3 regions of the Methylocystis sp. ATCC 49242 genome follow, and region 1 is predicted to be linked to each of the others. Evidence: riboswitches for the same ligand, from Rfam matches in the RefSeq annotation. Region 1 holds a riboswitch; each other region holds the start of a gene.
The links. A riboswitch is a leader RNA that binds a small molecule or an ion and turns the genes downstream of it on or off. The one in region 1 is predicted to bind cobalamin.
Positions count from the first base shown of each region.

Region 2: it holds a riboswitch for cobalamin, as region 1 does, so the genes downstream of both, MET49242_RS04400 (TonB-dependent receptor) here and MET49242_RS02145 (CbtB-domain containing protein) in region 1, are expected to answer to the same signal.
Region 3: it holds a riboswitch for cobalamin, as region 1 does, so the genes downstream of both, MET49242_RS01495 (TonB-dependent siderophore receptor) here and MET49242_RS02145 (CbtB-domain containing protein) in region 1, are expected to answer to the same signal.

Region 1 is NZ_KE124774.1:46,649-56,561, forward strand. It holds gene cobN (cobaltochelatase subunit CobN) at 1-1,142, opposite strand, end outside; gene cobW (cobalamin biosynthesis protein CobW) at 1,149-2,186, opposite strand; gene MET49242_RS02140 (CbtA family protein) at 2,183-2,854, opposite strand; gene MET49242_RS02145 (CbtB-domain containing protein) at 2,874-3,059, opposite strand; cobalamin riboswitch at 3,108-3,303, opposite strand; gene cobO (cob(I)yrinic acid a,c-diamide adenosyltransferase) at 3,342-3,959, shown strand; gene MET49242_RS02155 (sterol desaturase family protein) at 4,169-5,206, shown strand; one part of gene MET49242_RS23825 (IS630 family transposase) at 5,461-5,796, shown strand; one part of gene MET49242_RS23825 (IS630 family transposase) at 5,798-6,409, shown strand; gene MET49242_RS02170 (hypothetical protein) at 6,665-6,859, opposite strand; gene MET49242_RS02175 (30S ribosomal protein S2) at 7,320-8,336, shown strand; gene tsf (translation elongation factor Ts) at 8,484-9,410, shown strand; gene pyrH (UMP kinase) at 9,580-9,913, shown strand, end outside.
Region 2 is NZ_KE124774.1:510,612-520,524, reverse strand. It holds gene MET49242_RS23915 (hypothetical protein) at 1-39, opposite strand, end outside; gene MET49242_RS04415 (DUF2092 domain-containing protein) at 67-864, opposite strand; gene MET49242_RS23130 (MORN repeat-containing protein) at 1,432-2,187, opposite strand; gene MET49242_RS04400 (TonB-dependent receptor) at 2,587-4,911, opposite strand; cobalamin riboswitch at 5,122-5,325, opposite strand; gene MET49242_RS04395 (DUF1289 domain-containing protein) at 5,383-5,577, opposite strand; gene MET49242_RS04390 (polymer-forming cytoskeletal protein) at 5,779-6,174, shown strand; gene MET49242_RS04385 (HU family DNA-binding protein) at 6,207-6,596, shown strand; gene MET49242_RS04375 (hypothetical protein) at 7,315-7,569, shown strand; gene MET49242_RS04370 (cyclase family protein) at 7,677-8,483, opposite strand; gene MET49242_RS04365 (winged helix DNA-binding protein) at 8,763-9,260, shown strand; gene MET49242_RS04360 (outer membrane protein) at 9,379-9,913, opposite strand, start outside.
Region 3 is NZ_KE124773.1:59,733-69,645, forward strand. It holds partial or broken gene MET49242_RS01465 (IS630 family transposase) at 206-799, shown strand; gene MET49242_RS01470 (IS110 family transposase) at 1,123-2,238, opposite strand; gene MET49242_RS01475 (histidine decarboxylase, pyruvoyl type) at 2,345-3,409, opposite strand; gene MET49242_RS01480 (group II intron maturase-specific domain-containing protein) at 3,551-4,060, shown strand; gene MET49242_RS01490 (carbon-nitrogen hydrolase family protein) at 4,374-5,150, shown strand; cobalamin riboswitch at 5,376-5,575, shown strand; gene MET49242_RS01495 (TonB-dependent siderophore receptor) at 6,041-8,272, shown strand; gene MET49242_RS01500 (hypothetical protein) at 8,364-8,951, shown strand; gene MET49242_RS01505 (hypothetical protein) at 9,046-9,660, shown strand; gene MET49242_RS01510 (adenosylcobinamide amidohydrolase) at 9,730-9,913, shown strand, end outside.

The DNA.
Region 1 (9,913 bases):
CCGCGTCCGCGCCGCGCGGGATAGTCCGAGAGGATCAGCGCCAGACTCTTTTCGGCATTGGATTTGCGGCGCAGTCGGGCCCAATTCGTCGCGAGATCGGCGACAAAAGAAACACGCGACGTCTCGGGCGCGTGGCGCATTTCGGCGAGTTCGGCGACGCCGCGCGCGGTTTCTTCCTTGAAAGAAATAGCGCGGGTGAAAATGCGGCCATCGACTTCGGGCAGCACGATATTCATTGCGAGATCGGCGCCATTGGCGCCGCGCGCCGAACCTTCCCAAGCCTCCCGCGTGCAGGTCGCGAGCGCCACCTGAAGCACCGGCGCGTCTGCGCGGTCGAGAACGGCGCCGGATTCGCGCCTTGCGGAAAATGCCGTGGCGTTGAGAATGACGTCGGGAAAGAAAGCGTCGAGCGCCCGCGCGACGAAGGCTTCGCTCTCCGGATCTTTCAGGCTCGCGACGTATAGCGCCTCCACCGCGAACCCGCGCTCGTACAGCGCGTCGGCGAGCGCAATGATGGGCGCGACATCGTCCGCGAGATACATCGACCGATAGAAGACAATGGTCGCACGCGGTGCGTCGACCTGCGCCGCACGGCAGGCGGCGTCGAAACGTCCGGCGTTGGCGACGGCGACGCTTTCCCGCCACTCGGCGGGAAGACCCGCGAGAGTCGATGCGTAACCGAGAAACGAGCGCAGATTGTCGGGGCCGCCGTCCTGAAAGAAGGACCAGATGCGATGCAGCGCTTGCGCATCGAGTGTGGACGCCTGAGCAAGGCGCATGTCGTCGACCGTGTCGCCCGGCACGATGGCGAGCGCAATATCTTGCGTGCGCGCCAGCGCCTCCAGTTGGTCGACGCCATAGGCCCAATATTCCTTGCCGCCGAGCAGTCGCACGACGACGACTTGCGCGTGGCGAACGACGTTGTCGAGATAGAGATCGACGGAGTAGGGGTGTTTCAGATGCGCGAGCGACGCGCAGCGCAGGCTCGGCAGGACGCCACGGTCTTTCTCGTGCTGTTGCGCAAGCAGGCGCAGTTCCGAATCGGAGAAAGACAGAAAGACGATTGTTCCCGGCGTCTGGCCAAGGTCCGTCGCCGCGCCGGCGTCGTCGAGACTATGGAGATCGCGCGGGAGGAGGTGCATGGCGCGTCACGGCTGCGCCAGCATGGCGGTTATCGAATCGCGGTCGAGGCCCTTTTCGCCGATGACGACGAGACGGCTGGCGCGGGCTTCGTTCGGTTTCCATGGGCGATCGAAATGGTGCTGGATGCGCGCGCCGACGCCCTGCACCAGAAGCCGCATCGGCTTGCCGGCGACTTCGACAAATCCTTTCACGCGCAGCACGTCATGCGCGCGCGCAATGTCCGCGAGTTTCGCGACGAGGGCGGCGGGGTCCGTGACCGCCGGCAGGCTGACGACGAAACTGTCGAAGTCGTCGTGATCGTGATCCGGCTCGGCGTCATGGTGGGAGGGGCGGCTGGCGAGATCGTCTTCCGCCGCCGCGGCGAGACCGAGCAGCACGAGCGGATCGACCCGGCCGTCCCGCGCGCGCACCACCTTCACAGTATCGCGGGCGCCTTGTGAAAGCTGCTCGGCGACGCGAAGCTCCTCATCGGCGTCCAGAAGATCGGTCTTGTTGAGAATCACGAGATCGGCGCAAGCGAGTTGGTCCTCGAAGACTTCCTCGAGCGGATTGTCGTGGTCGATCGTCTCGGTATCCGCACGTTCCTGCGCGACGGCGTCGAGATCGTCGGCGAAGCGGCCTTCTGCGACCGCCTTTCCGTCGATGACGGCGATGACGCCGTCGACAGTAAGCTTGGAGCGGATCGCCGGCCAGTCGAAGGCTTTCACGAGGGGCTTCGGCAGCGCGAGGCCCGACGTCTCGATGATGATATGGTCCGGCCGCTTTTCATGCGCGAGCAGCGCCTCGATCGCGGGCACGAAGTCGTCGGCGACCGTGCAGCAGAGACAGCCGTTGGCGAGTTCGACTATATTTTCTTCCGGACAGTTCTCGACGCCGCAGGCGCGCAGGATTTCGCCGTCGACGCCGACGTCGCCGAATTCATTGATGACCAGCGCGAGACGGCGGTCGCGCGCATTCTCCAGCACGTTGCGGATGAGAGTCGTCTTGCCGGCGCCGAGGAAGCCGGTGACGATGGTCGCGGGGATTTTTGCTTGTGTCGTCATGCGGTCTGCGTCTCGTCTTGCGAGATGAGCCGCCACACGAGGCCGACAAGCGCGCCGGCGAGCACCCAGCTCATGGCTTGTACAGCGAGCGACGAGGCGGCGAATTGCGCCGCCAGCTCCGCGGGCGCCGTGCTTTCCGGCGCGGCGGGCGTCGGCGTGAAGAAATGCGGCGCGACGATCAACACGGCGCCCGCGACTTGCGCGATCCATGCGTCGAGCCGCAACAGCGCGTAAAGCCCGGCGCCGGTCGAAACCGCGGCGGCGACCCACCAGATCTGGCGTCCGGCGAGATCGGTTTCTGCGGCCCCGGGTAGTTGGGGGGCAAGCCCGAGACTCGTTGCAAGCCCGGTCGCGGCAAAGGCGCAGGCGCCCCAGAGCGCGGCGCGGCGCGGGCCGATCGGATCGCCGGAGACGAGCATTCCGGCGAGCAGAATCAGCGCGTAACCAATCGAGACGGCGACGGTTGCGAGGCTGGTGGCGGCCGTGCGCCGCAGACCCTCGAAAGCGGGCGCGGCATGCTCAGCCGCGACGTCATGAGCGTGCTGCGCCGTCTCATAAACCTCGGCGGCGAGGATGAGCGGAGTCGTGGTGACATGCTGCAGGGCCGCGACGGCGAGCCCCGCAACGACGCCGGCGATGAGACCGGCCGCCAATGTTCGCGCGATCACGGGTCGCGTGTCGTGGCGGCTAGTGACAGGGGAAGGAGAGGGCGTGGCGCGAATCGTGGGCCGCGTCGTGCACGGTCTCGGGATTCGCGAAACCCGCGACATAGACGAGGCTCGCGCCGAGGAACAGCGCGATGAAGGCGGCCTTCAGCGCTTCTACCTTCGAGCGCGCGAGAGACCCGGACCGGGCGGCGAAAAAAGCGTTCATGGTGTTCTCCTGCCGCCCCACCGGCGGCGTTTTTCATGCGAGAGGCGATCGAGGGATCGCCGCGACGGCAGGTCTCCTGGCTTCCGGGTCCATGGTCCGCGCCGCCTTCCCAAGCTGATTGCTCAGTGGCGGATGGCGCGGGCCTTACCGGTTACAGTTGCGGGGGCAGCCGTGGATTTGGGCAAGGCCCGCACCGCGTTCCCTTTTCGCCTTCTTGCGAAGGACCGTCGCTTTCAGTCATATGCGCGTGACATCATTCCGTCAAATGGCGAGGGCTGCATTTTGACAATCGGGCAGGAGGACGACGAAGCGCGCCGCCATCGCTTGAAGATGGAGAAGCGGAAGGCCGTTCAGGACGCCGAGGTGGCCGGCAAGACCATCGCGCAGAAGGGCCTGCTGATGGTCCACACCGGGCCTGGCAAGGGGAAGTCCACCGCCGCTTTCGGGCTCGCCCTGCGCGCGCTCGGTCATGGCTGGAAGGTCGGCGTCGTCCAATTCGGCAAGGGCGCCTGGCGAACCGGCGAGCGCGACATGCTCGAAAAACTTGGACAGGTCTCCTGGCATACGCTCGGCGAGGGCTTCACCTGGGAGACGCAGGATCGCGCCCGCGACGAGGCCGCGGCGCGGCGCGCCTGGGAAAAAGCCTGCGAATTGATGGCGGACCCCGAAATCCGTCTGCTGGTGCTGGACGAGCTGAATATTACGCTGCGTTACGAGCATCTGCCGCTGGCCGAGGTTCTCGCGGCGCTCACGGCGCGTCGCAACGATCTGCATGTCGTGGTGACAGGCCGGAACGCCAAGCAGGAGCTGGTCGAAATCGCCGATCTCGTCACCGAAATGACGCTGGTGAAGCACCATTTTGCGGCCGGCGTGAAGGCTCAGGAGGGCATAGAGTTCTAAATCGGGTCGCCGATTCGGCAAAAGGCGCGCCGATGAGCCGGGGCGAGGCCTTGGCAAGGCCCAGTAGAGAGAATACGCTTTCCGGGCAGTTAGTTCGAGCAGCTCATGAGGTCGGACGCAGCCCAAACCGACGCTGGAACTGGACAGCCATTTTCAGGCGGCGAGGTCCCGGCCGACCTCTCGAAAACCATCCGGACAAGAAGCTTTCGATGGACCTGTACACCGCGATCCGCTTTTCCCTGGCGAGAATATCGAACGAACTGTTTTCATTTGGCTCGATTTTTTCAATCTATTCGCTGGCAACGACATTTGGCCTGGCCGTTTTCGCATTGGCTTATCGTCAGAAAAGCCGTCGAGGGCGCGCCAATTTGAGGGCCATCGCCCGCGCCATTTTCACAAAGAAAATCTTGGTGCATGAATCCTTTGCCGCCGACGTGAAACTCTTCGTGCTGAGCGTCGTTTTCATGCCGGTAATCGTGGTTTCCCTCGTGGTTTCCGCAAATACTGTCGCAATCGCCGTCAAATCCATGCTCACAGGCGCCTTTGGCGCGATGGGGTCCGCCGATTGCTGTGATCTCTCTATAAAACTGGTCTCCACAGTCGTTCTGTTTCTGGCGTATGAGATAGGATATTGGGTTGACCACTACCTCAAACACAGGGTCTCGTTTTTGTGGGAACTCCACAAGGTGCATCACACGGCTGAGGTTCTTACGCCACTGACGAACTTCAGAAATCACCCTGTCGACAATATATTTTTCGGGTACATGCTCTCAATGTTCATCGGCAGCGCCTCCGGACTGCTGGCGTGGTTGTTCGGTCGAAATACGGAAGCGTTCACGGTTGACGGCAAAAACATAATTTTCATCTTTTTTCTCTGGACAATCGGGCATCTGCAGCATTCGCAGTTCTGGATCCCGTTCCGGGGCGTTTGGGGGCGGATCATCCTGAGCCCCGCGCATCATCAGATCCATCACTCGAACGACCCCCGGCATTTCAATCGCAACCTCGGCAGCGTTCTCGCCGTCTGGGACTGGATGTTCGGCACGCTCGAAATTCCATCAACGAAGAACCCGCGCCTCGTATATGGCGTCAACGAAGAAGGCCGGCGCCCACACTCCTCGACAGGAATGCTGTTGACGCCGATTGTCATGGCGACGAGCGCGCTCTGGCATGAGGTTGTCTCAATCCGAAAATCCTTCCCCAATGCTGCGTTTGCATTGTGGGCAAAAAGAAATCGGATTTCGTGACGGAAATTGCTTGCGTTCTGTTTTTTGCTGGTTGCGAGTGTTTTCGCCGCCATTTCACGAAAAAGGGGCCTTGTCCCGGCGCCTGACAAGCCCGGCCGCCCCTGACCGCAAGCTGGTTTCGTGTGGCGTATTTTTCGTCGAGCCCTGAACCGCCGCGCAGATTAGAGCATTTCCCTGTTTTTCTGAATCGGGAGGGATTCCTGTTTTAGCAGGAGTGTGGTTCAAGATGCTGGCTGGGCGGAGGCCAGCATCCAATGGTTCGACCTCTCTCCAATGATCTTCGAGAGCGTGTGGTTGCGTCGGTTTTGGCTGGCGAGAGTTGCCGCGCCGTGGCGTTGCGCTTTGGCGTGGCCGTGTCATCGGTCGTGAAGTGGTCGCAGCGCCAGCGCGAGACGGGCTCGGTCGCGCCGGCGAAAATGGGCGGCTATCGCAAGCGCGTGCTGGAGCCGCATCGCGCTTTCATTGTCGAGCGTCTGGCGCAGACGCCGCATTTGACGTTGCATGGCCTCAAGGACGAGCTGCTGGCGCGCGGGGTCAAGGTTTCGCACAACGCCATTTGGATGTTCCTGCGCCGCGAGGGGCTGCGGTTCAAAAAAAACGCTGCTGGCGCTCGAACAAGGCCGCGCTGACATTGCGCGACGGCGCAAGCGCTGGCAATCGCTGCAAGCGCGCCTCGATCCCAGGCGGCTGGTCTTCATCGACGAGACCTGGATCAAGACGAACATGACGCCGCTGCGTGGCTGGGGCCCCAAGGGCAAGCGCTTGCGCGGCTTCGCGCCGCACGGCCATTGGCGCACGCTGACCTTTCTCGGCGCGCTGCGCTGCGATCGTCTCGACGCGCCCTGCGTCTTCGACGGGCCAATCAACGGCGCGTGTTTCCGCGCCTATGTCGAACAACAACTCGTCCCCGCGCTCAGGCAGGGCGATATTGTCATTATGGACAATCTCGGCAGTCACAAGGGCGAGGCGGTGCGACGCGCGATCCGCGCCGCCGGAGCCAGACTGTGGTTTCTGCCGCCCTATTCGCCCGACCTCAATCCAATCGAACAGACCTTTTCCAAACTCAAACACTGGATGCGACAGGCGCAGCAGCGAACCATCGATGAAACCTGGCGACAGATCGGACGCCTCGCAAAAGACATCCAACCACAAGAATGCAGCAACTACTTCACAAACGCAGGATATGCTTCCGTCAAAATATGAAACGCTCTAAAGGGGCGCTCAATCTCTGCAGAAAGTTGCGTTGAAGCACGCTTCGCCGAAAAACCGGGTATGCTTCCACACGCTTACGCCTGTGAAAACCTCTTGAAAAAAGCGCCGCCAAAAAGGCGGAAGCCGACGCTCGAACTAGTCGAGAACGTCGGCTCCAAACCGATCTACGCCGTTAACGACGCAGATCACCCTTCTATCAGACAAGGCCGGGAGCCTGAACTCCCGGCAAGTCCGTAGGCAGGGGTATTACTGGATCATGCGGGCGGTCGAACCGACGCCGGCCGAGCCGAGCGCTTCACGGTTGTTGCCGGTGCCGTTCGTGCCCTCGGGGGAGATCCAGTCCGGAACCCAGGTAAGAGCGACGATGACGAAACCCAAGAAGGCGGCGACCCAGATGAGGGTCTTGCCGATTTCAGCTCCGCTGTGAACGTTAACGGCCATGTGTTTTCCCCCTGTTGTTTTTTGTAACCAGTATTACTGCCGCATCAAAGGTAGCCTAGCTCGATTCAAAACCGTTGGCAATGCACGTCTTTCACGAATTTCAAACTCTTCAAAAATGGGGTTTGTTATTATAAATCAGATATTTGATGTGCGACAACACGTCGCGGGCGATTTGATTTTTGCAGTGCAAAAATCCGTGTCTCGCGCATTTCGCGGTCAGCCACGCGCTGCAAAAAAATCGTTCTGGCGACGACCGCAGGGCGCAAACGGCATGCGTCCACGTCCAGTCGAGTTGCAGCTGCGCGCAGGAGCCTATTGCCCCGGGCGGGCGGTTCCCCTATAAGCGCGCGCATTCCACAGGCGAAGGTATTACGGCGTCTGATTCAAGGCGTCGTTTCCGGTGGCCGGTCTCCGGCCTCTAAATCCTTGCTTTCGCCGAGGCTCAACCGGAGAAAAAACTATGGCGCTTCCCGACTTCACCATGCGCGGCCTTCTCGAGGCCGGCGCCCACTTCGGCCATCAGGCGCATCGCTGGAACCCGAAGATGGCTCCCTATATCTTCGGCGCCCGTAACAACATCCACATCATCGACCTCGCGCAGACGGTTCCGCTGCTGCATCAGGCGTTGAAGACCGTTTCCGACACGGTGGCCAAGGGCGGCCGCGTGCTCTTTGTCGGCACCAAGCGCCAGGCGCAGGACCAGATCGCCGACGCCGCCAAGCGCAGCGCGCAATATTACATCAACTCCCGTTGGCTGGGCGGCACGCTCACCAACTGGAAGACGATTTCGGGCTCGATCAACCGTCTCCGCAAGCTGGACGAAATGCTGTCGGCCGGCGCCTCGGGCGTGACCAAGAAAGAGCGCCTCCTGCTGACCCGCGAGCGCGACAAGCTCGAAAAGGCGCTCGGCGGCATCCGCGACATGGGCGGCACGCCGGACCTGATCTTCGTCATCGACACCAACAAGGAGCAGCTCGCGATCAAGGAGGCGAATCGCCTCAAGATCCCGGTCGTGGCGGTGCTCGACACCAACTGTGATCCGGACGGCGTCACGCATCCGATCCCCGGCAATGACGACGCTGGCCGTGCGATTGCTCTCTACTGCGATCTCATCGCCAGGGCGGCGATCGACGGCATCTCCCGCAGCCAGGGCTCGCTCGGCGTGGACCTCGGCGCGGCCGAGGAGCCGGTGGCGGAGGCTGCGGTCGCGGCGAGCGACGCCGGCGAAGCCTATGTTTCCGCCGAGGTGTTCGAGCTCCTTGCCGCCCCGCGCGGCGCCCCCGACGATCTGGCCAAGCTGAACGGCGTCGGCCCGCAGCTCGTCAAGAAGCTCAATGACGCCGGCATCTTCCATTACTGGCAGCTCGCCGCGATGACGCCGGCCGATGTCGAGAAGGTCGACGCCGATCTCAAGCTCAATGGCCGCATCGCCCGTGACGGCTGGATCGATCAGGCGCGTACGCTTCTGTCCGCCTGACGCGTTCGTTCGTCACCCGCAGTCTTCAAGCTATCGGGCGCCGGCTCCACCAGAGCCGGCGCCCGACGCAATATCGCCCCAGGCCGGCAAGCCGCGTGTTTGCGCGGCTGCGAAACGGCCCGACCTCGAAAAGAAGGAATTTCGACCATGGCAACGATTACCGCCGCCCTCGTGAAGGAACTGCGCGAAAGCACCGGCGCCGGCATGATGGACTGCAAGGCCGCGCTGACCGCGACCGACGGCGAGTTCGAGGCGGCGGTCGACTGGCTGCGCAAGAAGGGCCTCTCCAAGGCCGCCAAGAAGGCTGACCGCGTCGCGGCCGAAGGCCTCGTCGCCGCGCTGACCGCCGGCGCCAGTGGCGTCGTCGTGGAGGTGAACTCCGAAACCGACTTTGTCTCGCGCAACGCGGACTTCCAGACGCTGGTGAAGAATATCGCCGAGGTGGCCCTGAAGACCGGCAAGACCGACGCCGCGGAGCTCGGCGCGCAGGCCTACCCGGGCGGCGGCACGGTCGCCGAGAACATCACCAGCGCCATCGCGACCATCGGCGAGAACCTCACGCTGCGCCGCGCCGCCTCGCTCGCCGTGGCCGACGGGGTTGTCGGCCGCTACGTGCATGGCCAGGTCGTCGACGGCCAGGGCAAGATCGCCGTCATCGTCGCGCTGGAGTCGAAGGGCGACAAGGAAGTGCTCGCCACGCTGGCCCGCCAGCTCGCCATGCATGTCGCTTCGGCCAATCCGCAGGCCCTCGACGCCTCCGGCCTCGACCCGGCGATCGTCGAGCGCGAGAAGAAGCTGCTCGCCGAGAAGAACGCCGGCAAGCCGGCCAATGTGCTGGAGAAGATCATCGATTCGGGCATCAAGACCTTCGCCAAGGAAGTCTGCATGCTCGATCAGGTTTCGAACCACCCCGACCATAACGGCAAGACCGTCGCGCAGGCGGTGAAGGAGCTCGAGGGCAAGGCCGGCGCGCCGATCGCCATCAAGGGGTTCCTGCGTTATGCGCTGGGCGAAGGCATCGAGAAGCAGACTAGCGACTTCGCCGCGGAAGTGGCGGCGGCCGCGAAGGGCTGATTCCCCTTCGATTTCGAGATCGAGGCCCGGGCTGCGCGAGCGGCCCGGGTTTTTTGATGCGTCCTTGCGGGAGGGCCGTTCATGCGGATCGTGACGCCGGTCACTTGCGGGCGCGGCGCGCCGTTCGTATGAAGGAAGCGCCCCGTTCCAGCCAGCGAGATTTAGAGACATGCGCGATCACGCCCCGACGCGAAGCTTCAGACGCGTGGTCGTCAAATTGTCCGGCGAAGCGCTGCAGGGGCAGGCGGCTCACGGGCTCGACGCGCCGACGCTGGCGCGCGTGGCGAGCGATCTCGCCGCCGCCGCCGAAAATGGCCATCAAATCGCGGTCGTCGTCGGCGGGGGGAATTTCTTCCGGGGCATCAAAGGCGCGGATAGCGGCATCGAACGCGCCCGCGCCGATTCGATCGGGATGCTGGCCACCGTCATGAACGGCCTGGCGCTGGAGCAGGCGATAGAGATGCAGGGGCGCCAGGCGCGCTGCCTCTCCGCCGTGCCCATGC
Region 2 (9,913 bases), 460 kb from region 1:
TGCTGCAAGGACGAGGGAGAAAAATCTGCGTTTATTCATCGCGGTCTTCCTTGATGCGAGTTCAGATCATTTATTCGCCGGAGCTGACAGCCCCGGCTTTGAGAATTTGATACGGCCAGCTTTTGCCGCCGCCGTTGACCGGAAGGTCTTTGCCGACGTCGCTGCATCAATTCTCCAGTTCGAAAATTCCAGCATGCTGCGCGGCTTGTCTTTCGATTTCGCGGGCGTCAGCCAGACCAGACGCGGCAACTTATCCTTTGCGCCGATCCAGATCTGGGCCTGAAAATTCGCATTTGCGATTGCCACGATGTCTGTCGTTGTCCCACCGACGACCGTTGATTGACCCATGACGAAGGCGGAGGTCAGACCCTCGATGATTGCAGCATAGGGATCCGCGACGATGAAGTCGACAAAAGGAAAATAAATCCCCGCCTTTGAATAGGCGGCCTCCAGCATATCATCGAGCTTCGGAGGAGCGGATTCCACCGCGATGAGATTGGACGCAGGAAGAAACACGGCCATCTCGGCGCCGTCGTAATAAAATTCCGAAGCAGGACCGTCGCCCAAGGTTACGATCTTCAGCTTGTCAGGACGCTGAAGGGTTACATTTGACGAGATCATATAAAACAGAGGCTGACCGTTCGACGCGGGTTCATCAAATGCGCGTCGAATATTGAACGACATCGACTTAGCTTTCGCCAAAGTGTCGCTCATGCCTTTAAGAATATCGAGCGCTTTTGGATCAATCGCACCGATCGACGCCTTTGGAGCCGTCGCGGCAGGTGGCTGCTCTCCAGATGCCGGCCCCTGAACGCCGACACCGATCAGCGCAAGCGTTGTCAGTAGCAATAAACGATATTTCATTCATGCCCCCCATAAGCCGACGCGTGGTTCGCGCTTGTTGGATCTCCGGCCGCCCCTCGACATTTGTCGACTGCCAGCGATGCAATATTTCGCACCGCTGAGATCAGGCGCTATCAGTCGCGTCCTCATGCGAAGGAACGTCATTCCCTCACAACTGTGCGCATGATAAAAGGATATACGTGGTGTCGCAATGACGAAGGTGTCTACATTGCGAGGCCCGAGATTGCTGGCGGCCATGCCGGTGAAAGGTCGACAACGGGTATGTGAAAATGATCTCGGGCCACGGGGTCACGCCGCCAACTCGCCAAAGTCTGTTTGCAATTCTTGCACTATCATTTTCAACCAAGATCAATAAAGTTCGGCGCAACTCGATCCCGCCTTTATGCAGTCACAACCATAGTTCACGCGGTCGGAGAAATTGGCGTTCGTCGATTCGCGCTTCAATGCTTGATGTCTTTGGCCGCTGCGATACCAAGAATCTTGGAGGCCTATCGAGTTCAAGTGCGATGTGAGCGATCAAAAGTCTGGAGGATGGCCTCTCGATCGCCCTGACAGATGTAGATCCGATCACCAGAATTTCAGAAATCCCAAAAACCCCTTGCGGGCCGCTCTCTGCGCCGCGAATTGGCGCCTCGCGCTTTCACGCAGTTCCAGCATCTTTCTGTCGGAAACGCTGAAATCCTCTACAGCTTCCTCGAGAAGTCGAAGAGCAGCGTCGAGACTTTGCTGTGACGACGCCTCAGCGTCACTCGTTGCAGCTTCATTCTCCGGCGTCTTAAGCGTCCGGATTCTTGCGATCGCGAACAGGGCCGCGCCGATCGTCACGGCAAAGGCGATTAAGGCCGCTGTAATGGGCGTCGAAGAATCTTCTTCAGGAGTCGTGAATTGCCCTTCGCGCCATTCGCCGCTTTGCGCGCGGCCGTCCGGGTAAAGCAGAACGCCACGGCCGTGCAATGCGCCGTCACGCCAATGACCGTTATACTTCCGTCCGTCGGGATAGGTGAATGCGCCCTCGCCGTCAGGTCTGCCGTTGCGAAATGCGCCGACGTATTCTCCCCAATATTGATAGGTAAGGATGCCCTGTCCGTTTGGCGCGCCGTCATGATATTCGCCAACATATTTTCCACCGTCGGGATATGTGTGTGTTCCCTGACAGCCATTCCAGCTTGCGACCGGCGTCGCTGGACACGCGGGCAAAAGGACTTTTGAAACAGCGGTTGCCGGCGACACGAACACGCCAAGAACAAACATGGCGTTCATCAATGAGATCAGCGGCTTCGGCCTGCCAGGTTTCGCATCATTTTTTTTGCCGCAAACCATCATCTTCAATTCTCCCTTCGCCGTCGATCCTGGATCGTCTCTGCGGCAGCATGTAGACCATGGCAGGAGTTCTTTCGCCGATACGCTTATAAATCAAGAACCATGCCCCATTTCAGCGAATTGGCTCATGCTTCATATTTTGTCGTTCAGTTGCGCGAAAGTCCGCGCGCGCTTTTCCGCAGCGCTGTTTTATTCGTTTCAAAGCGATGCGCTTCTGTGAACCCGCATATGTCTTGCGTCGCGCCTGGCCTGCACTGATGTCGGCCGAGGCTCGGGGGGCAGGAAAAGGGTCCCGCCCTGCCCCCTTTTCGTCCGGCCCAGCGGCGCCTGCGGTTCGAACATCTGTCGCGCCCGCGCCTTCGAAGACAACTTCGGCAAGGCGTGGCGATTCGGGCGTTGGCGTCAAAACGCCGGCAAGGGCCCCCCCAGCGTCACGCGCACCGCCGGCGGCTCGGCCGGCTTGAAGTGGCGATCCATGACGCCGACTGCGCATACGGCGTCAGGCGCGATGCGATTGACGCAGAGGCCATAGAGCGGGTCGCTCGGCAGCAGCGAGCCGTAACCGTATGTTATCTGGTCCGACCGCGAGTTGAAGATATTGAAGGCGTCGACCTGCAGACGCCAGCCGTCCGCCCAGCGGTAGCCGAGTCGCACGTTCAGCGTCCCGATGGCGGGGGATTTCAGATAGCCGTCCTCGGTCAGCGGCCGCATGCCGACATAACGATATTTCAGCGCTCCGAACCACCCCGTCGCCGCGCCCAGCTCCAGAGCGCCCGTCGCAACGATCGATGGCGCGTTGATAAGGTAATTGCCGGGAGCGTTGCCGAGAAAGGTTCCGTAGGGAAGCGTCTCCGCCGTGATGAGATCGAGCCAGGCCAGGGTCTGAGGCTGGTCGACGCCGCGATAGCGCGCATTCACCAGCGCGACGTCGCCGTCGAAGGTTATCCAGGAGTTCGGCCTATAGTGATTGGTGATCTCGAGGCCATAGCGCCGGCTCGGCCGACCGAAGGTGGTCGTGCCGGCGTCGCCCACGAACTGGTCTTCCGATTCGAGATTGAGCCAGAACAGGCTGAGACTCGAATCGAGCCCCTCGATGAATTTCGTGCGCGCGCCGATCTCTGCGCCTCGAGATTTGACGAGCAATGGGATAGCCGCAACAGGCGCGAAGCCATCGGCGTCGGAGAGTTCGGATGTGGCGAATCTCTGCACCGCGCCGCGCGCGTCCGTCGAGTGCATGCCCTCGCCATAGTTCAGGAAAAGCTCCGTCTTGTAGAAGGGGCCGAGAATGATCGACGCCTTGGGACTCATGATCGCCGCGTCTTTCGAGCCGCTGTTGAACGGTCCCGTCCACAGAAAGGCGGGATATCCTGTGCTGGCGAGGAATTTCGGCGCGTCCCACAGCGTCTGGATCGAGTTCACGTCGGCGGTAAAGAAATCGAAGCGCGCGCCGGCGACCGTGCGCAGCCACGGCAGCCACTTTACGGTCGTGTCGGTCCATAAGCCGACGCTCCCCTCGCCCGCATAATCGTTACGGATCGCGTCATATGATTGCCGGCGCAGGCCTTCCTGCAGGCCGAGGCGGATGTCGTCGTAACGACCCTGCAGACCCAGGCGCGTCACTACCGGCAGGCCGAAGGAATCCCATTTGATATCGTGCCGAGCGTTGACGCCGATCATGGTTCGGCGATCGAACTGCCGGAACTGGTCGCCAAGATCAGGATGCGCCAGGAAGTAGGTGAAATTGTTGTACAACTCGAGCGTCGAGCGCACCACATAGGCTTCGATGCGCGAAGCGTGGGCGCCTTCGGTCCGGCTCCAGCGGCCGGAGAGGCTGAAGCGGGTCGTGTCGCCGCCGTCGGTCGGGTCCATCGTTCCCCAAAGCGACTTCAGACCCGAATCTACGACGCGGGCGGGGATCTGGTCCGTCGAAAACCATTTGTTGGCGTAGGCCATGGCGGTAAGCGACATGCCGTCCGACTGCGCGCCGCGCGTCCACCGCAAGACACTGTTGATGCGTCGCAAATTGTCGCCGCGTTCCCAGGGGCCGTTGTAATATTGCGCCTCCGCCGCGCCGAGCACGGTCCCCTCGTGGACATCGCGCCAGGATTTGACGCCAAGCGCGCGGCCATAGGCGAAACTTCCGCCGGTAAGCTGGAAATAGTCGCGATCTACCTTGTCGAGATATTGCAGATAGACCGAGCCGGCGGAAGAGAAATCACCGTCCTCCGCGTCGTAAGGCCCCTTTCGGACGAGCATGCCCTGCAGCAATTCGGGAATGATGAAATTGGCGTCCGCGTAGCCTTGCGCATGGCCATGGGTGCGCATGTTCAAGGGCATGCCGTCGAGATAGAGCGCGAGATCCGTGCCATGGTCGAGATTGAATCCGCGAAGGAAATATTGATTCGCCTTGCCGTCGCCGCTGTGCTGACTGACGACGAGGCCGGGAACGATTTCGAGCGCGTCGGCCGGACGCGCGATGGGAACGGCGTTGATTTCCGCTCCTGTAAAATATTTCTCGCTCGCGGCCGTTATGGGCGGCCTTGGAACGCTCTCCGTCGAACGCGCGGCAACCGGCGCCGGCGTCCGCGTCGGGGAAACGGTCGCGACGGGATGGGGCGCCGGCGCGTGTGCTGCCGGCGACGGGACCCGGCGCGTCGTATGGCCGCCCACCTCGATGGTTGGCAGCGCCTGTTGAGCGAGCGCCGCGCCGGCATAAGAGGCAAACACCAGCGCCGCAGCGCTGCGGACAGTGGGACGAGAAAGGTAAGCGACAGACGATAATGGAGGAATATGCGCAGAAATGCGCAAACGACAGCCGGACATGGTGGCGCTCGCAACAGACGTGGACCGTCACTGCGAGAGGTCGCTCCCCATCCTCCGCCGTTGCGGCGGACAACAGGTTTCGGCCGCATCGGTGCACCCCGCCCGACGCTTTCGCGCGTGACCACGAATGATGGCAGGTCTCCTGGCTCGTGGGTCGTCGCCTCGAGACCGCCTTCCCGGAACGCCATGTCCCAGTGGCTTTTTTGGTCTACGGCTCACCACTTACAGTTGCGGGGGCAGCCGCGGCATTGCGCACTCGAGCGCGCTCACCGCGTTCCCTTTTGATCCCTTTCGGGAACCATCGCCACGAGTAAACATTTGACAGGGCTGGCGAGTCAAGTCGATTGAAAACAAGAATAGAGTCGCCCCGATCCGTCAGCCGAGGCTTTTCTTGTCGCCCTGCTTCCCGTCGATGGTTTTCAGCCGCATCCTGGCGCGCTGCGCCGCCTTGCTTTTATCCGCGTCCGACATACGCATCCAGTTCGCGATCTCGTCGAGATCGCGACCGCAGCCTGTGCAAACGCCCTTGTCATTCAGCTTGCAAACCTTCACGCATGGGCTATCGACCATTTGATTTCCCGTTCCACTCGCCTAACCGTAAAGACGGGCCGGAGGATTCGGCCGGCGTCCCCAATATTATCAATGGGCCGCCTAGTAAACGTTTGCTTAGAATCAGTTGCGTCTATAGAAGCTAGGCTGAAGCGCGGAAAACGCTGTTACGCCCACGATCATTTACGGCCATGCTCTGCGGCCTGAAGGAGTCAACCGACGATGGAGTTCAAACCCGATACGAAAAACGCGGTTTTTGTCGGTGAAGGGGTGCATATCAACGGCGAAATCAATGCAAGCGGCATTGTGATGATTCAGGGCACGTTGACGGGGGAGGTCAATTGCGGCCTGTTGCTTGTCGGCGAAACCGGTGTTGTCGACGGCGTCGTCTCGGCGACTGAAGCGGATATTTCCGGAAGCATCCGCAGCGAAATCACCATCAAGCAGTTGCTGACCGTCCGCGAGACCGGCCGTGTCGAAGGTAATTGGAATTACGGCGAGATTGAAATCGAAAAAGGCGGCCTGCTCAAAGGTAGGGCTGAGTCGACAGGCTTCCGCAGTGAGCGTCCCGCTGTATCTCACGAGCAGCCGACCAGGCTGCCCCGTCCGAAAAAATAGCCAGTCAGCTATTCAACCTGAGGAGACTCATCGTGGCTAAGGCAAAAGTCAGCAAACCCGCCCCGGCGAAAAAGAAGAGCAAACCCGAACCGGCCACTGTTCGTCCGTTCAAGGAAACCCTGACCAAATCGGCGCTTATCAATCTGATCGCCGAGCAGAACGAACTTCCGCGCAAGACGGCCGTCGGCGTCTACGCGACGCTCGAAAGCGTGTTTCTCGGCTCCGTGCACCCCAGGGGCGTGGGCGAATTCACCCTGCCCGGCCTGTTGAAGGTCACCCTCCGCAAAGTGCCTGCGCGCAAGGCGGGAACGCTCGTCCGCAACCCCGCCACCGGCGAGATGGTGAAGGGCGCCGCGAAGCCGGCCAGCGTGCGCGTGAAAATCCGCGCTCTGTCGAAATTGAAGAACGCGGCTACGCCCTGATCCGGCTTGCCGCCAGTCGAAAACTGCCGGGAACGGCGGCGAAAGCTCTCGTGACGCCGCCGTTCATCCAATCCGGGAAATGAGAGGGGCCTGAGCCGTGCGTCCGCCCTCTCCTCCTCGCGGTTTGGCGCGTTGAAGCCACAGTCGTAACGTATTCTTCGAGTCCCGTGTCTTTGACGCTTCGCTCGTTGGGTTCGACCAAAATTTTGAAAACCTGTCCGAGGCAGAGCGTCGATAGCGGCGGCAAGGCGATATTGATCGCGGCCGGCCTCAGCGACCGCAAGGCGTTCGGATCGCGAGATGGGGAAACGCCATTCTCCGCAGGTCGGCGGCGTGTGCTGCAGGCCCACCTGTTCGGCCTTCGTCAAAGGCGCAAAGGCTTGAAAATTGAGCCAATCGTTTGAGTTGATCAATGACGACGCGCGGATGATCGACTGTGGTTCATGATCTGTGAATTGAGTATAATTTTTTTGTCTGAATGGACTTGCGTCAACGACTCGGCGGCGATCTCTGTCGTATTTTTTCCGGCGATGGCCCGATCAATCGATGACGAGTTACATCTTCTGGGGCGTCGCCGAACGACTGGCCTGACCTGCGCTTACCGAGCTCCGGCGGCGCGAGCATTCGAGCGCAGACGCCGTTAAACGCCGACGCCATGATGAATGCTTGCCAGGCTCGCGGCGGCGCCGATAAACTTCTCAAAAGGAGGCAAACGTCGATGAAGCAAATTCCACAAAAAGGCGCGGTGCTGGCCATTGCTGCGGTTTCGCTTGCGTTGTCGGGCGCGGTTGCGCCGGTCAAGGCGACGCCCGGCAAAGTTCATTGCCTCGGCGCCAACAGTTGCAAGGGCAAGACCGACTGCCATACGCCCAAGAACGCCTGCAAGGGCATGAATGCGTGCAAGGGTCAGGGCTGGGTGTTCACGGAATCGGAAAAGGCCTGCGAGGACGCCGGCGGCAAGGTCCTCGACTGATCGTCCGGCGCCTTCACATGATCGAGGCCAACGTCCGTGAGGGCGCTGGCCTTTTTCGCAATCGGGAAACTCAAAGCCCGCCAGCGCATCGAGCCCGCCGCCTCGCGTCAACGCGGAACGAAGGCGATCACGCGCGTCGGCGCGCCCGAGCCGTGCGCGATCTTCATGGGAGCAGCTACAATGACGGCGCCCGTCGCGGGAAGCTGATCGAGATTGGTCAAATTCTCCAATCCGGCGACATTGGCGGCGCCGACGATCCGATGCACCAGAAACTCGCGTGACGGTCCGTTGTCCACGCTGGCCGTGTCCACGCCGATGACGCGGACGCGCCTTTCGTTTACGAGAAAAGTCGCGGCCTCGGGTCCAAAGGACGGAAAATGAAGGTTGGACGCGTCGCCTGGCGTGTCGTCGCCCATATAGGCTTTCCGATCCGGCCAGCGCGAACTCCAGCCCGTGCGAAGCAGGAAAATCGCCTGGTCGGGAATACGACCATGGGCCTTCTCCCAGTCGGCGATGTCGGCCGGCGTGAGCGTATAGTCGGAATTGTTTGCGGCCTTCCCGGAAACGTCGATCACGACGGCGGGCCCGACGAGGCGCTCGACCGGAATATCCGAATTCGCCCATCGCCCCTCGGCAAAATGCATCGGCGCGTCGAGATGCGTGCCGCCATGCTCGGGCGAGCAGAAAGTGTTCGAGTAATAGAAGAACCCGCCTTTCGTCAGCCCCTTGTGCTGCTGCTTCAGTTCGAAGCCCGATTTCTCCGTCGGCCAGTAGATCGTGTCCGCATCATAGGCGTGACTGAGATCCACGATTTTCGTGGCGGCGAGGTCGATCGTCTGAGCTTGAGCTGAGCAAATGAGTCCCGATGAAAGGGCTCCCAGAGCAATCGCTCCCGCAAACAGGATTCGCGACATTCCACCATCTCCATTGAAACGAAAACCCGCGCATCAATCGCCGGCGCCGGCAATCGGGTCCGGCCCGCGAAAAGAGCTTCCCTGAACTTTGCCGACGTTGCAACGAACGGGGGCGCTCGATGAACATCTTTCTGAAACCCGACGATTCAGGATTGATTCATGTAAACTCGGACAACTCTTGATTCACGATCTTGTTTAAGCCGCAATTCAGACGCGGTCGCTAAATTCCTCTCCATCGACAAGCGAGAAAAATAACCAAGAAACTCAGGGATCAAGATGATGCTTCGCGCCGAAACCAAAACCGCCGACCGCGCCGCTTCAATCATGCCGGCCTACACGAACACGGTCCTGCTGCTGGAGCGCCTGCATCGCCGCCTGCTGGAAGTGATCAAGGACGCGCTGGATCGCGCCAAGGTCGAGGACGTCAATGCAGTTCAGGCCCTGATGCTCTACAACATCGGCGACCAGGAACTGACCGCCTCCGAACTGCGCGCACGCAATTATTACACGGGCTCCAACTCGTCCTATAATGTCAAGAAGCTCGTCGAAGGCGGCTTCATGCGATACTCCAAGTCCCGCATCGACCGCCGCTGCGTGCGCCTGAGCCTCGGCGAGCGCGGCAAGGAAATCCATGCGCTCGTCGCGCAGGCCTATCAGAAGCACGCGCAGACGATCGAGCAGCTGGGCGGCATTGAGGCTGACGATTTCTCGGCCCTCAATCGCTCGATGTCGCGCCTCGATCGCTTCTGGGAAGACCAGATCCAGTATCGGCTTTGAATGACTGCAGCGCAGCTTTATCGCTCACGCGGCCGCCGATCGATCCGGCGGCCGCTGGCGTTTCAGGCGTATGCCGAAGGCGCTCACGCCTTTGGCGCAAAGATCGCCGCCACGAAAATCACTGCGCTGCGGCGACCGCCGAACTGATGATTCCGTCGACCTTCCAGTCGAAGCCGAAGCGAAAGACGTTCGTTCCGAAGGTTCCGGTCGAAAAGCTGCCCGCGAGCGGTGGCATAGGCAGCGGCGCCACACCATAAGCCGGCCCCGAAACGCCGCTGAAACTCACGTAGAGATATTCGGCCCTCATCGAGAGATTTTTCGTCAGCGCATACATCGCGCCGCCGCCGAGCGCCCAGCCCGCCTTGTTCTGCGACGCCGAGCCGCCGAACACGCCGCCGGAAATCTGGGAGCCGTGCGCGTTCACTTCGCCATAGGCGACGCCGCCGGTCACGTAGCTGAGCGCGTTACCGGAAGCGTAGCCGGCGCGAAGCCGCGTTGTTCCGAACCAGGATACGTCGTTTGGCGTGTTCGTGTAGACGAAGCCCAGCGGTCCGCCGATCGTCGCCGCCTGATGCTGGGCCTTCACGTCGCTCCACTGGGCGTCGGTCTCGACGCCGACGACGATGTTTTTCGTCAATTGGTAATTATATCCG
Region 3 (9,913 bases), on a different contig from region 1:
GCGTTCGCGCAGATGCGGCAGTTGCGGGCGGGAGGGAGAGAACGTGGCGCGGTGCGCAGCAAGCGGGTGAAGACGACCATAAGCGACAAGACGGCGTCTTGCCCGCAAGGCAAGGTGAAGCGGCGATTCGGGGGCGAGCGGCGGGAGGCGGCCGGTTGAAGGACGCGGGGGTCGAACTTTGCAGTCGGCAGCGTCGGGGATTCCGCTGGTGCTGTGTTGCGACGAGAAAAGCCAATGCCAAGCGCTGGAGCGCTCACAACCCAGTTTGCCGCTCGGTCCCGGCCATCCGCGCACGATCACGCATGACTACAGACGCCACGGCACAACGACGCTGTTCGCGGCGCTCGATTATCTGCAGGGCAAGCTGATTACGCGCACAGAGCAACGCCACACGCATGTCGAGTGGTTGCGCTTTCTCAAGCAGATAGACCGGGAGACGCCCAAGAGCTTTGAATTGCACCTGATCGCTGACAACTACGCGACCCACAAGCATCCTAAGGTGAAGGCATGGCTCGCAAAGCGTCCGCGCTTCAATATGCACTTCACGCCGACATCATCATCGTGGCTCAATTTGATCGAACGGTTCTTCGCTGATCTGACCGAGGATGTCATCCGATCGGGCAGCTTTGCCTCGGTAAAGGAGCTGGTTGACGACATTAACCCCTATCTCGCGGAACGCAACGCCAATCCCCAGCCCTATAAATGGACCGCAAAAGGCGAGGCCATCCTCGAAAAAATCAGCCGCGCCCGCAAGGCTCTCGAGAAAGCAGAAGCGGATGAGTTATTGGTCGCCAATTGAGAGTCAGGACACTCTCATGATTGCTGACAAGGGCCTTTGGCATAAGACTTGGCCCGCCGATTCCGATCGACGGCAGAGGTATTTGTACGACAGATATGCGGTGCAGGAGGCGGGACTTAAACGTCGGTCAACAATCTCTCATCCGCGGGTCGAACCGCATGACCTTGCTTCGTTTGGGGCTGCCTCTGTCTAGATAGCGAGCGTCAAAAAGCTCATAGTGTACACGAGGGCTCCCCGGCATTGTCCCGCCCCCAGCGCCGCATATCGCGCCGAGGCTGTTATCGTGTTCGCGGCCTCCTCTACTGACTGTCGTCAAGGAATGGTCAAGCCGGCTTTGGCGCGGATTGAATCGTGCAGGCGATCGACCAGATGAAGCCCACCATCTCGCGTGCGATGGCGACATTGACGACATTGGCGGTCTTGCCACGCGCGGTCAGCCGACGATATCGAGCGCAGAGCCGAACCTGCGCTTTCCATCCGATGTCGCGAACGACTTTTGGCAACGCCTCGATGCGATCGACCTTGTGACGGCCGATGCGCGGTTTCATTCGGTAAGCCCAGGCGCCTTCAACCAGCGCACGCCGGGCGTGGGCGTTACCGGTCTTGGTAATGCCGCCGCGTCGGACGGTCTCACCACTCGATCGCTCGCCCGGAACTAGGCCAAAATAGGCCATGAGCTCGCGCGGGTTCGAGAAGCGTGTGAAGTCGCCGACTTCCGCGACCAGCACCACGGCATTGATCAGCGCTATACCCCGCATCGCCTGCAAGGCGTCAACGACCGCGCGCAGATTCCATTCCGGGAGAAGGCTGAGGATTTGTTCCTCGACCCGCTGCAGGCGCCGTTCCGCATCCGTGACGGCATCGACATAGTCCTGAAACGCGATCTGCTGGGCGGGATGTTCGAAGGCCAACGTCGATAGCCATCGCCGGTAAGCCATGCGCCATGCCGTCCCACGCCCGTGCTTGCGACCGTGACGCAGCAGAAAACCTTGAAGATGCTGACGCGCACGCGTCACGATATGCCGGACGACACTGCGCAGACGGATCAAGTCGCGCATGGCTTCGTGATCGGTGTCAGGCACCCAGACGGGCGTCAACTCTCCGGCTCGATGAAGTCGGGCGAGCATGGTGGCGTCGCGACGATCTGCCTTCACCCGATCGCCAGACTTCACTGGAATCAGCGACGGCGCCACCACGTCGCAGCGATGACCGAGGCTGGTGAGTTGGCGATGAACACCATAACCGCACGGTCCAGCCTCATAACAAAAAATCAGCGGCTTGCCGGGAAGACCGAGACGGCTGCACAACTTGCTAATTGCGTGGGGATCATTGGCAATCTCGCCAAGGTATTCCACTGCCCCAGTGCGGCCGCTCTCCGCCACCGCAATCGAGAGCCGTTCTTTGTGAATATCCAAGCCAACAAATCGGGTATGTTCCATTCGGCCCGTCTCCTATGCATGAGGCTCTGTGCCGGCCAGCCGGCCCAACCCTCGTACCGTTGCATATCGGATGACGGGCCACCCTCAGGCCCAGCAATCATAGGGTCTAGTTGCGCCTTGCGTGTTTACCACTTTGTAGGGTTTTCTCCCAATCAGATATGTTTATTTCCAGCAGCTTTTCGGGCCCGCCGGAGGGAACAGCCCCCTTTGCCAACACGACATAGGGAACGGTGGCCATCGCATAACCAACAGAGCCCTCGAGAACGGATTCATTCGTGACCCCGACGAAAATTTTGCTGTATCTGACGCTTTGATTCTTTCCAACGCGTATCACGCTTTTAGCTAGATTCTCGCGCACCAGATGAAAGTACTGTTCCTCTGTTTCGTCGATGGTGTTAGCTTTAAATTCACCGCACAGTTCTATGATCACGTTTGCATTGATTTTACGATCCTCGGCGATGGCGATAGCGAGGCCACACCAAACATTTGTCGGCCCGAGGGCGGTGATTTCCTTATGGGCAGCGACGACATGAGCCCCAGGAAGCAATGGAAATCTCGGGCGGTCCCGTGTCCCAAAGAGACGGGAGCCTGCGTCCAACAGCGGATCGAGAGAATAAACGGGAATTATGCTGTTATCCGATACCGTCACCTCAAATAGCTTGCCTGGCCCGCCCTTGGCAATGTCGGCTGCCTTTGCAATGTCGAAGCCCCAAATCGCACCATTAGTTCCGCTAAAAGAGGAGGCGACTATTAGGTTGATTTGCCCTATATACGCGCCGGACGCTTCGGCGCGGTCAAAAGCGACTGTTCCATCCAAGCCTTCCCCCTTTTGACCTGGTATGACTAATTCTCTTGACGCTTGTCCCGCGTGGAGTGTGACAACAGAGACATAGCCTAGGCCACTGGCGCCCGGATTACCGTATCCGTCGCAATGAATAGAAAAGGGCCCTACTGCACCTTTAACAATTTTACTCAGAGACAGAGCCGACGACGATGTTTCACGGAAGGTCTTTGTACCTTTGCTATCATTTCGGGCTTCCGCAAGCTCGCAAAAGATTGTCATCGCATAAAAAATTGAGAAAATCGTTCTGAGGGCCGGTTTCGTTTGAATTTTCCAGCGCTGCAAAATGCCAGCGCACCACCTCGCTAAATGCGTGCTGTTGCATCTCATTCGGAATGCTCCACCGATTCGGAGTTCGCGAAAGCTTATTGCTCTTCGCGAAGCATGTGGATAGGACTTCTATTCCTCATCTGTTCGATCAACGCAGGACAATGATTGACGCCGATGAGGCGCGCGAGTTTGTCAGGAGTGATGGAGTTGATTGACTACATGGTGGGCGTCTACTCGGCGCACGTCAAGTCGCCCGCTGCGGCCGAATATGACGTCGCCTTTCTGCTCGGCGCGCCGGCGGTCAATGAATGTTTCCATCTCAAAGCGGCGCCCAATCCGTCACGCGCGCGTTCGATCCAAACAGCCGTTATCGATTATCTCGATGCGCCAAATCGCGCCGCGGCTCGCGAGACCATTCGCTGGCGTTTTCGGCTCGACGACCCGCAAAGCGGTCGATGCGCCAGCGAAATCATGGCGACATGCTCGCTGTCGACACGACCTGCGGTGAACAAGCCTTCGCTGAGCCCGATGCGGTCGACGATCCACGATTTCCAGCTGCTCAAGAGAACACAGGAGATGCTGGACGATAGCGCTCGCGAGCTGAACCCGGCCGCACAAGGTTGGCTCGCCTACCATGGGCGATATACGCGTTCGGCACTCTATCCCCTTGTTCGCTACATCGACCAAACGCGCGCAAGTGATCAGCGTTGAGACCTGCCGAACCGTTGGCTGCCCATTTGCTCCAGGTTTAAATTTCGTACGCCTCTGCCAGAGGGACCAAAATCGATTTTCTCTCTCTGCGGTCAAGCTGTGACTTAACCCCCAATCGATCAGGGGCGCAACGGGAAGTGAAGAAGAACCAAATAGGCTGCCACAACGCGCGCAATCTGGCGCATTCTTGCAATTTGGCACAACGTGCCAGCTTGGGCTAGGTTGGACGCCAAGGCCATCAACCCGGCCCCGCCCTTGGCGGCGTATTCTAACGCGTGCCTCGGCTGAAAAATCGGGAAACCCGACTTATCCAATGGCGACTTCCCTAACGCGGATTGCTCTCTTGCACTTGGCCCCGACTCCGGGCGCTTTGGAGCAAAATCAGCAACTTGTCGAAACCGCGTTGGCGGCTGCGGCCGATGCGGGCGCAGAGTGGGTCATTACGCCAGAACTCGTGACAACTGGATATGAGTTTGCCGAGCACATAGGCACTGACTGGATTGAGAGCCAGCCAGACTTGTGGGTTCAAGGCATAGCCGCGTTGGCGCTGCGACGTCGCCTCACCGTATTCCTGTCTGTTCCGGAGCGCGACGGGGAAAAGCTGTATAACAGTATGATTGCCATCGACCGGAGAGGTCGGATCGCCGGGCGTCACAGGAAGATCAACGCATTGCGTGTGGGTGCGGAGTCCTGGTCCACACCAGGTGAAACCATTTCCCCTGTTAAAATCGACGGATTTGGCCTTGTCGGCATGCTTATATGCGCCGACGCGTTCACGCCAGTCATCGCGGCCTCCCTTGCAGATCAGGAGGCGCGTGCACTGGTTTCGTCCGCCGCCTGGGGACCTGGGCTTCATGGTCCGGATGGAGAATGGGAGGCAGTCAGTCAGGCGACATCGCTGCCCATTTTCGTTTGCAACCGCACCGGCCAAGAACGCCAGATGGACTTCACGATCGCACAAAGCGTCGTGGCTAATCGCGGGAGACGAGTCGTAAGTTTCACGGCGCCTCGAAACGCTATCTTTTTGGTCGATTGGAGCTTCGAGGGAAATCAGCTTGCTCGGTATTCCCAAATAACTCCGCTTCCATAACGCTCAGCGGAATCAGATAGCAAAAACGTGCTTACTTCAAACGGCGGCGCAAAAGCCCGCGGCAAGTGCATCGCACCACTGTCACGCAAATTGGGCAGGTTTCTTCCTTACTGACAAAGTCGCACTATCCATCTGCCCGCCCCGTCGCGCTGATGCGAAAATGCAACGCTTCAGGACTGCTCGAGGCACCCTCCACAAAACGGCTTGACTAAACCGGCTGGCTTCGGCCTTTATAGGCCAGATGGTTCCCTTCGGGGATCAAAAGGGAACTCGGTGCGCGCTGCATAGCGCTATGCCGAGGCTGCCCCCGCAACTGTAAGCGGCGAGCCTTAGAGCCAAAAAGCCACTGGGGAAACCTCCCTGGGAAGGCGGCTTAAGGCGGCGACCCGTGAGCCAGGAGACCTGCCATCAATCGTGGTCACGCGCGAAAGCGTCGGGCGGGGTGCACCGAAGCGGTCAAAACTGTCGCTGAGCGTCAAAACGCAAAGCGACAGGGATAGACCTTTCGCAGTGACGGCCCACGTTGCTGCGAGTCTCGGCTCATGAAATCCCTTCTCCCGACAGCTGCCAAAGACGGCGTTCGCGGCGCCGTGCGGCGCAATTCGCCGCTCCTGTCCTACGTTCTTTCTGCAGCCGTCTCGTCGCCAGCTCTCGCCCAAGAAACGCTCCCGGTCATCGAAATCGGCACGCCGAAGCCGAGCTTCGGCCGCGCCTCCGAGGCGCCCGGAACGGAACGGCCTGTTGCCGGTCAACAGGCGGAAGCGGACGGTAACGGCACAGAAATCGGCCCTGGCGACAATGGGCAAATCTGCGCGGACGGGGTTTGCAATAATCCCACGTCCTACGCCGCGCCGATCGAGTCGCTTGGGACCAAGGTCAACACGCCGGTGATGAACACGCCGGTCGCCACGAAGATGGTCACGCGGCGGATGCTCGAGGACCAACAGGCCATTACGCTCGACCAGGCGTTGAAGAACGTCAGCGGCGTCGCCGTCTCGGGCGGCGGCGACGCGGCGCTGGGAAATTCCTTCCGACAGATCATCCTGCGCGGCTTCGCAACGCAGAACTATTTCCGCGACGGTTTCCGGGTCGACAGCTTCGGCCTCAATTTCGCCGGCTCCAGCAGCGCCGAAATGGCCAATGTGGAGAGCGTCGAGGTGCTGAAAGGCCCCGCCGCCATCCTCTACGGTGCGGTGGAGCCCGGCGGCATCGTCAACATCAACACGAAGCAGCCGCTTGCGAAGCCGGCCGCCTCCGTGCAGCAGCAAATCGGCAGCTACGCCTCCTATCGCACGGTCGTCGACGCCACGGGGCCGGTGACCGCCAACAAGGACGTGCTCTACCGCTTCATCATGTCCTATGAGAACGACGGGTCGTTCCGCGCCTTCGACTACAACAAAAATATCATGATCAACCCGGTCGTCAGATGGAACATCGACGACAGCACCTGGATCAGAGCGTCCACTCAGTTTCAGCAGAACAATCTGAATCAGGACTGGTTTTATGTGCCCTATTACGGGATGTTCTCCCCTCTATGGCTCGGGCGCAGTTTCAACTGGGGGCCCAACTCGCCTTACACTCAGCAGCAGAACTTCAGCGAGCTGACGTGGCATCACGACTTCGACAAGGACTGGTCGATACAGCAAACCTTGTTCATGCAACTGTTGCATAGCAATTGGCAGAACAACGGCGGGACCACCTCTATCACCGATTGCGTGACTCCCGGCGCCTACTCTTTTGGCGGCTTCTCGCTGTGCGGATTCAACGGCGCCTTTACCCCGGTATCCCAACCAAACAGTGTCATCCTGAACTATAGTTCTTTTCCGTCTGACAATAGACAGGCGGAATATGCGACGACAATCAATCTCGTCGGTCATTTCAACACCGGGGAATATCTCAACCATACGCTGTTGTCGGGGGCGGACTACTACCGGTATAACTTCAGGGGCCTGAATATGCTCCCGCAGAACTACGGGGCGGTTGGCCTGTTCGGCGCGCCGTATTTCCCGACCCCCATCGGCGGGCTTGTTCCCTACAACGCCACCCAGCAAGCCGCCGACAATTACGGCGTTTATCTGCAGGACCAGATCAAACTGCCCTTCGGCTTTCACGTGCTCGGCGGCGCCCGTTGGCAATATATCGACAGCAGAACCGGCGCCTCTGACAACACGCATTTCTGCGGGCCTTTTTCGTCCAATTGGTTTTCGGGAATTGCGATTCCATGTAACTTCAACACGCTCGGCAACACATCGAGGTTTGTCAGCCAGAGGGTCACGCCGCGCGTGGGGGTGTTGTGGCGGCCGCTCGAATGGATCAGCTTCTACGGAAATTACACCGAGTCCTACAGCCCGAACTACGACGGCAAGCTAGTCTACGGCTCGAACGACCCGACGCCCCCAAGCGCCGGCGAGCAGGAGGAAGGCGGAATCAAGCTTGCCCTGTTCGATAACAGGTTTCAGGCCACGGCGGCCTACTACCATTTGGTCAAGACCAATATTCCGATCGGGATCCCCAATGATTTCAACCACGTGTTACTCATAGGCCAAGGGCGTTCGCAGGGCCCGGAACTCGACATCCAAGGCGAGCTTCTGCCCGGCTGGAGCATCAATCTCGCCTACGCAAACACCGACGCAATCACCACCAAGTCAAATCCAACTTACCTCGGGGTCCCGGTTGTGGGACAGCCGATCCCCTTCGTTCCGCGTAATGTCGGCTCCCTGTCTTCGGCCTATGAATTCAGGGACGGCCAGATGAAGGGTCTGCGCGTGGGGACGCGCTACGATTACACCGGCTATCTTCCTTTCTTTCATACCGCCAATGATGGATCCTATATTTATGGGAAATCCACGCCGAGCTATGGACTCGTTGGCCTCTTCGGAGCCTATGAGTTCAACCTCGACCGATTCAAGGTCGTCGCACAGCTCAATGTGAGCAATCTTTTCGACAAGACCTATTTCGTCACCGGCGGCTTGGGTCCTCAAGCCTTCGACGCCGCCCATCCTGGCGGCTTCGCGGTGCCCTTCACCAATCCAGTCCAGGTGGGCTGGAACACGCCAGGGTACAATTTTAACGTAATCGGCGCCCCGCGGATGTTCCGCGGGTCGATCAAGGTGTCGTTCTGAGCGGCGCGCCGTCATGCATCCTCGAGGAGCGCGCGATGCGCCTCCTCGGAGATAGAGGTTCTGCTCCGTCGACGAAGAGAAAGTGAACGCCATGTCAGAGGTTGCCGAATATGCGCCGACACGAATGGTCGAGCCCGATGGAACGCCGCTCGACGTGTTCTCGCTGCCCACAGACCCGGCGAGCCTCGAGGAGCTTCTCCGCGATCTCTTCGAGAACCATTGGCGGGAGATCACCTTCGGCATCCTCATTCAGGGCGCCGCTTGGGAGATGAAGACCGATCGCCCGCCGACGCGCATCGGCGTGCTCGACGGCTATCTGACGGTGGCTTTTGGCGTTCCGCATTTCCACATCTGCATCGGCGAGAACAAAGGCCCGCGCAGCCGGCCGACGTCCCCGGACTTGGCGCGTCATCGGCGCACGGCGCGTGCGGAGATTTATCGTCGAATCGGGCGCTCCTGTGTGCCGATGTCATGGGGAGTGCAGCTCTTCAACGGCGCGAACGAGCAGCAGCTGACCGTGCTCCTGCCCAACCCGTTCCTGCATCCGGAGACCGACAAGTTCCTGAAGGAGCCCGATTGGTCGCGTCTCGCGCTGTGGGACAAGCTTCGGGCGCGATGGTTTGGCCTTGCCGACCCCGACCCGATCGACCGTTCAGGTCGCCGCTTCGCGCATGCCTGATTGTCGCACACATTTCCCGGCGGCAGCTCCGAGCAGCGACCGCTGGGCTTCTTCCTTCTCGTCAGACTAAATATAACCGAGACGAGCGGAGCCGATGGCCGAAGAGGTTTCAGCCATCTTCAATTTACGGAGACCTAATATGACCGCGATTAATGTGGGTTCCACGCACACGGCATCCTCTCCTTCGCGCACGGCGATCGGCATTGGCGCGTTGACCGTCGCAAGTGTTCTGACGACAGTAGGCTTTGCCTGCGCGGTTCCGCTCGCGGCCTTCGCGGCGATCGCCGCCATGTCGTTCGGACGCCGCGAAGCCTTAGCGGCAATCGGCGCAGTATGGCTCGCCAATCAGGCATGGGGCTTCACCTTTATGCATTACCCGATGAATGGCGAGACCTTCGCCTGGGGCGGGGCGCTTGGGATGATCGCCGCGCAATCGTGCGAGGCGGCCGGACTGCCGACGCGGCGGTTCTCGGGGGCCGTTGGCGCTTTCGTTGCGTTTTTGGCAGCCTTCCTCGTCTATGAAGGCTCGCTCATCGCAATCGATCTTGCCGTCGGTATCAGCGCCGATGACTTCGCGCTGGCGACCGTTGCGCGGATTTTTCTCATTAATGCTTGCGCCTTCGGCGGTCTCTGGGCCCTGAAGACAGTCGTCACGAATGCAACGTCTCGGCGCAAGTTGCTGGCGACACTCGTGCCGCGGCACATCTGAAGGCGCTTCGCGGAGCGCCCGGCTTCCAGCCTGCGCTCCGCAGGATTGCTTGATTTGCGGATATTCTGCATGACTCAGTTGCCATTTCGTCTCGATCTGGAGCCCCCCTTCCTCATCGTCAAGTTCGAAAACCCGCAAAGAACCTTGGGATGGTCGATCACGAAGCCTGGCTTTTGCTGCACCCGAGAAGTTGTTTGGCTGGAAGTTCGCAACGCGGATCTGACGCCCCATGTCGATCCGGTGGAGTTCTTGA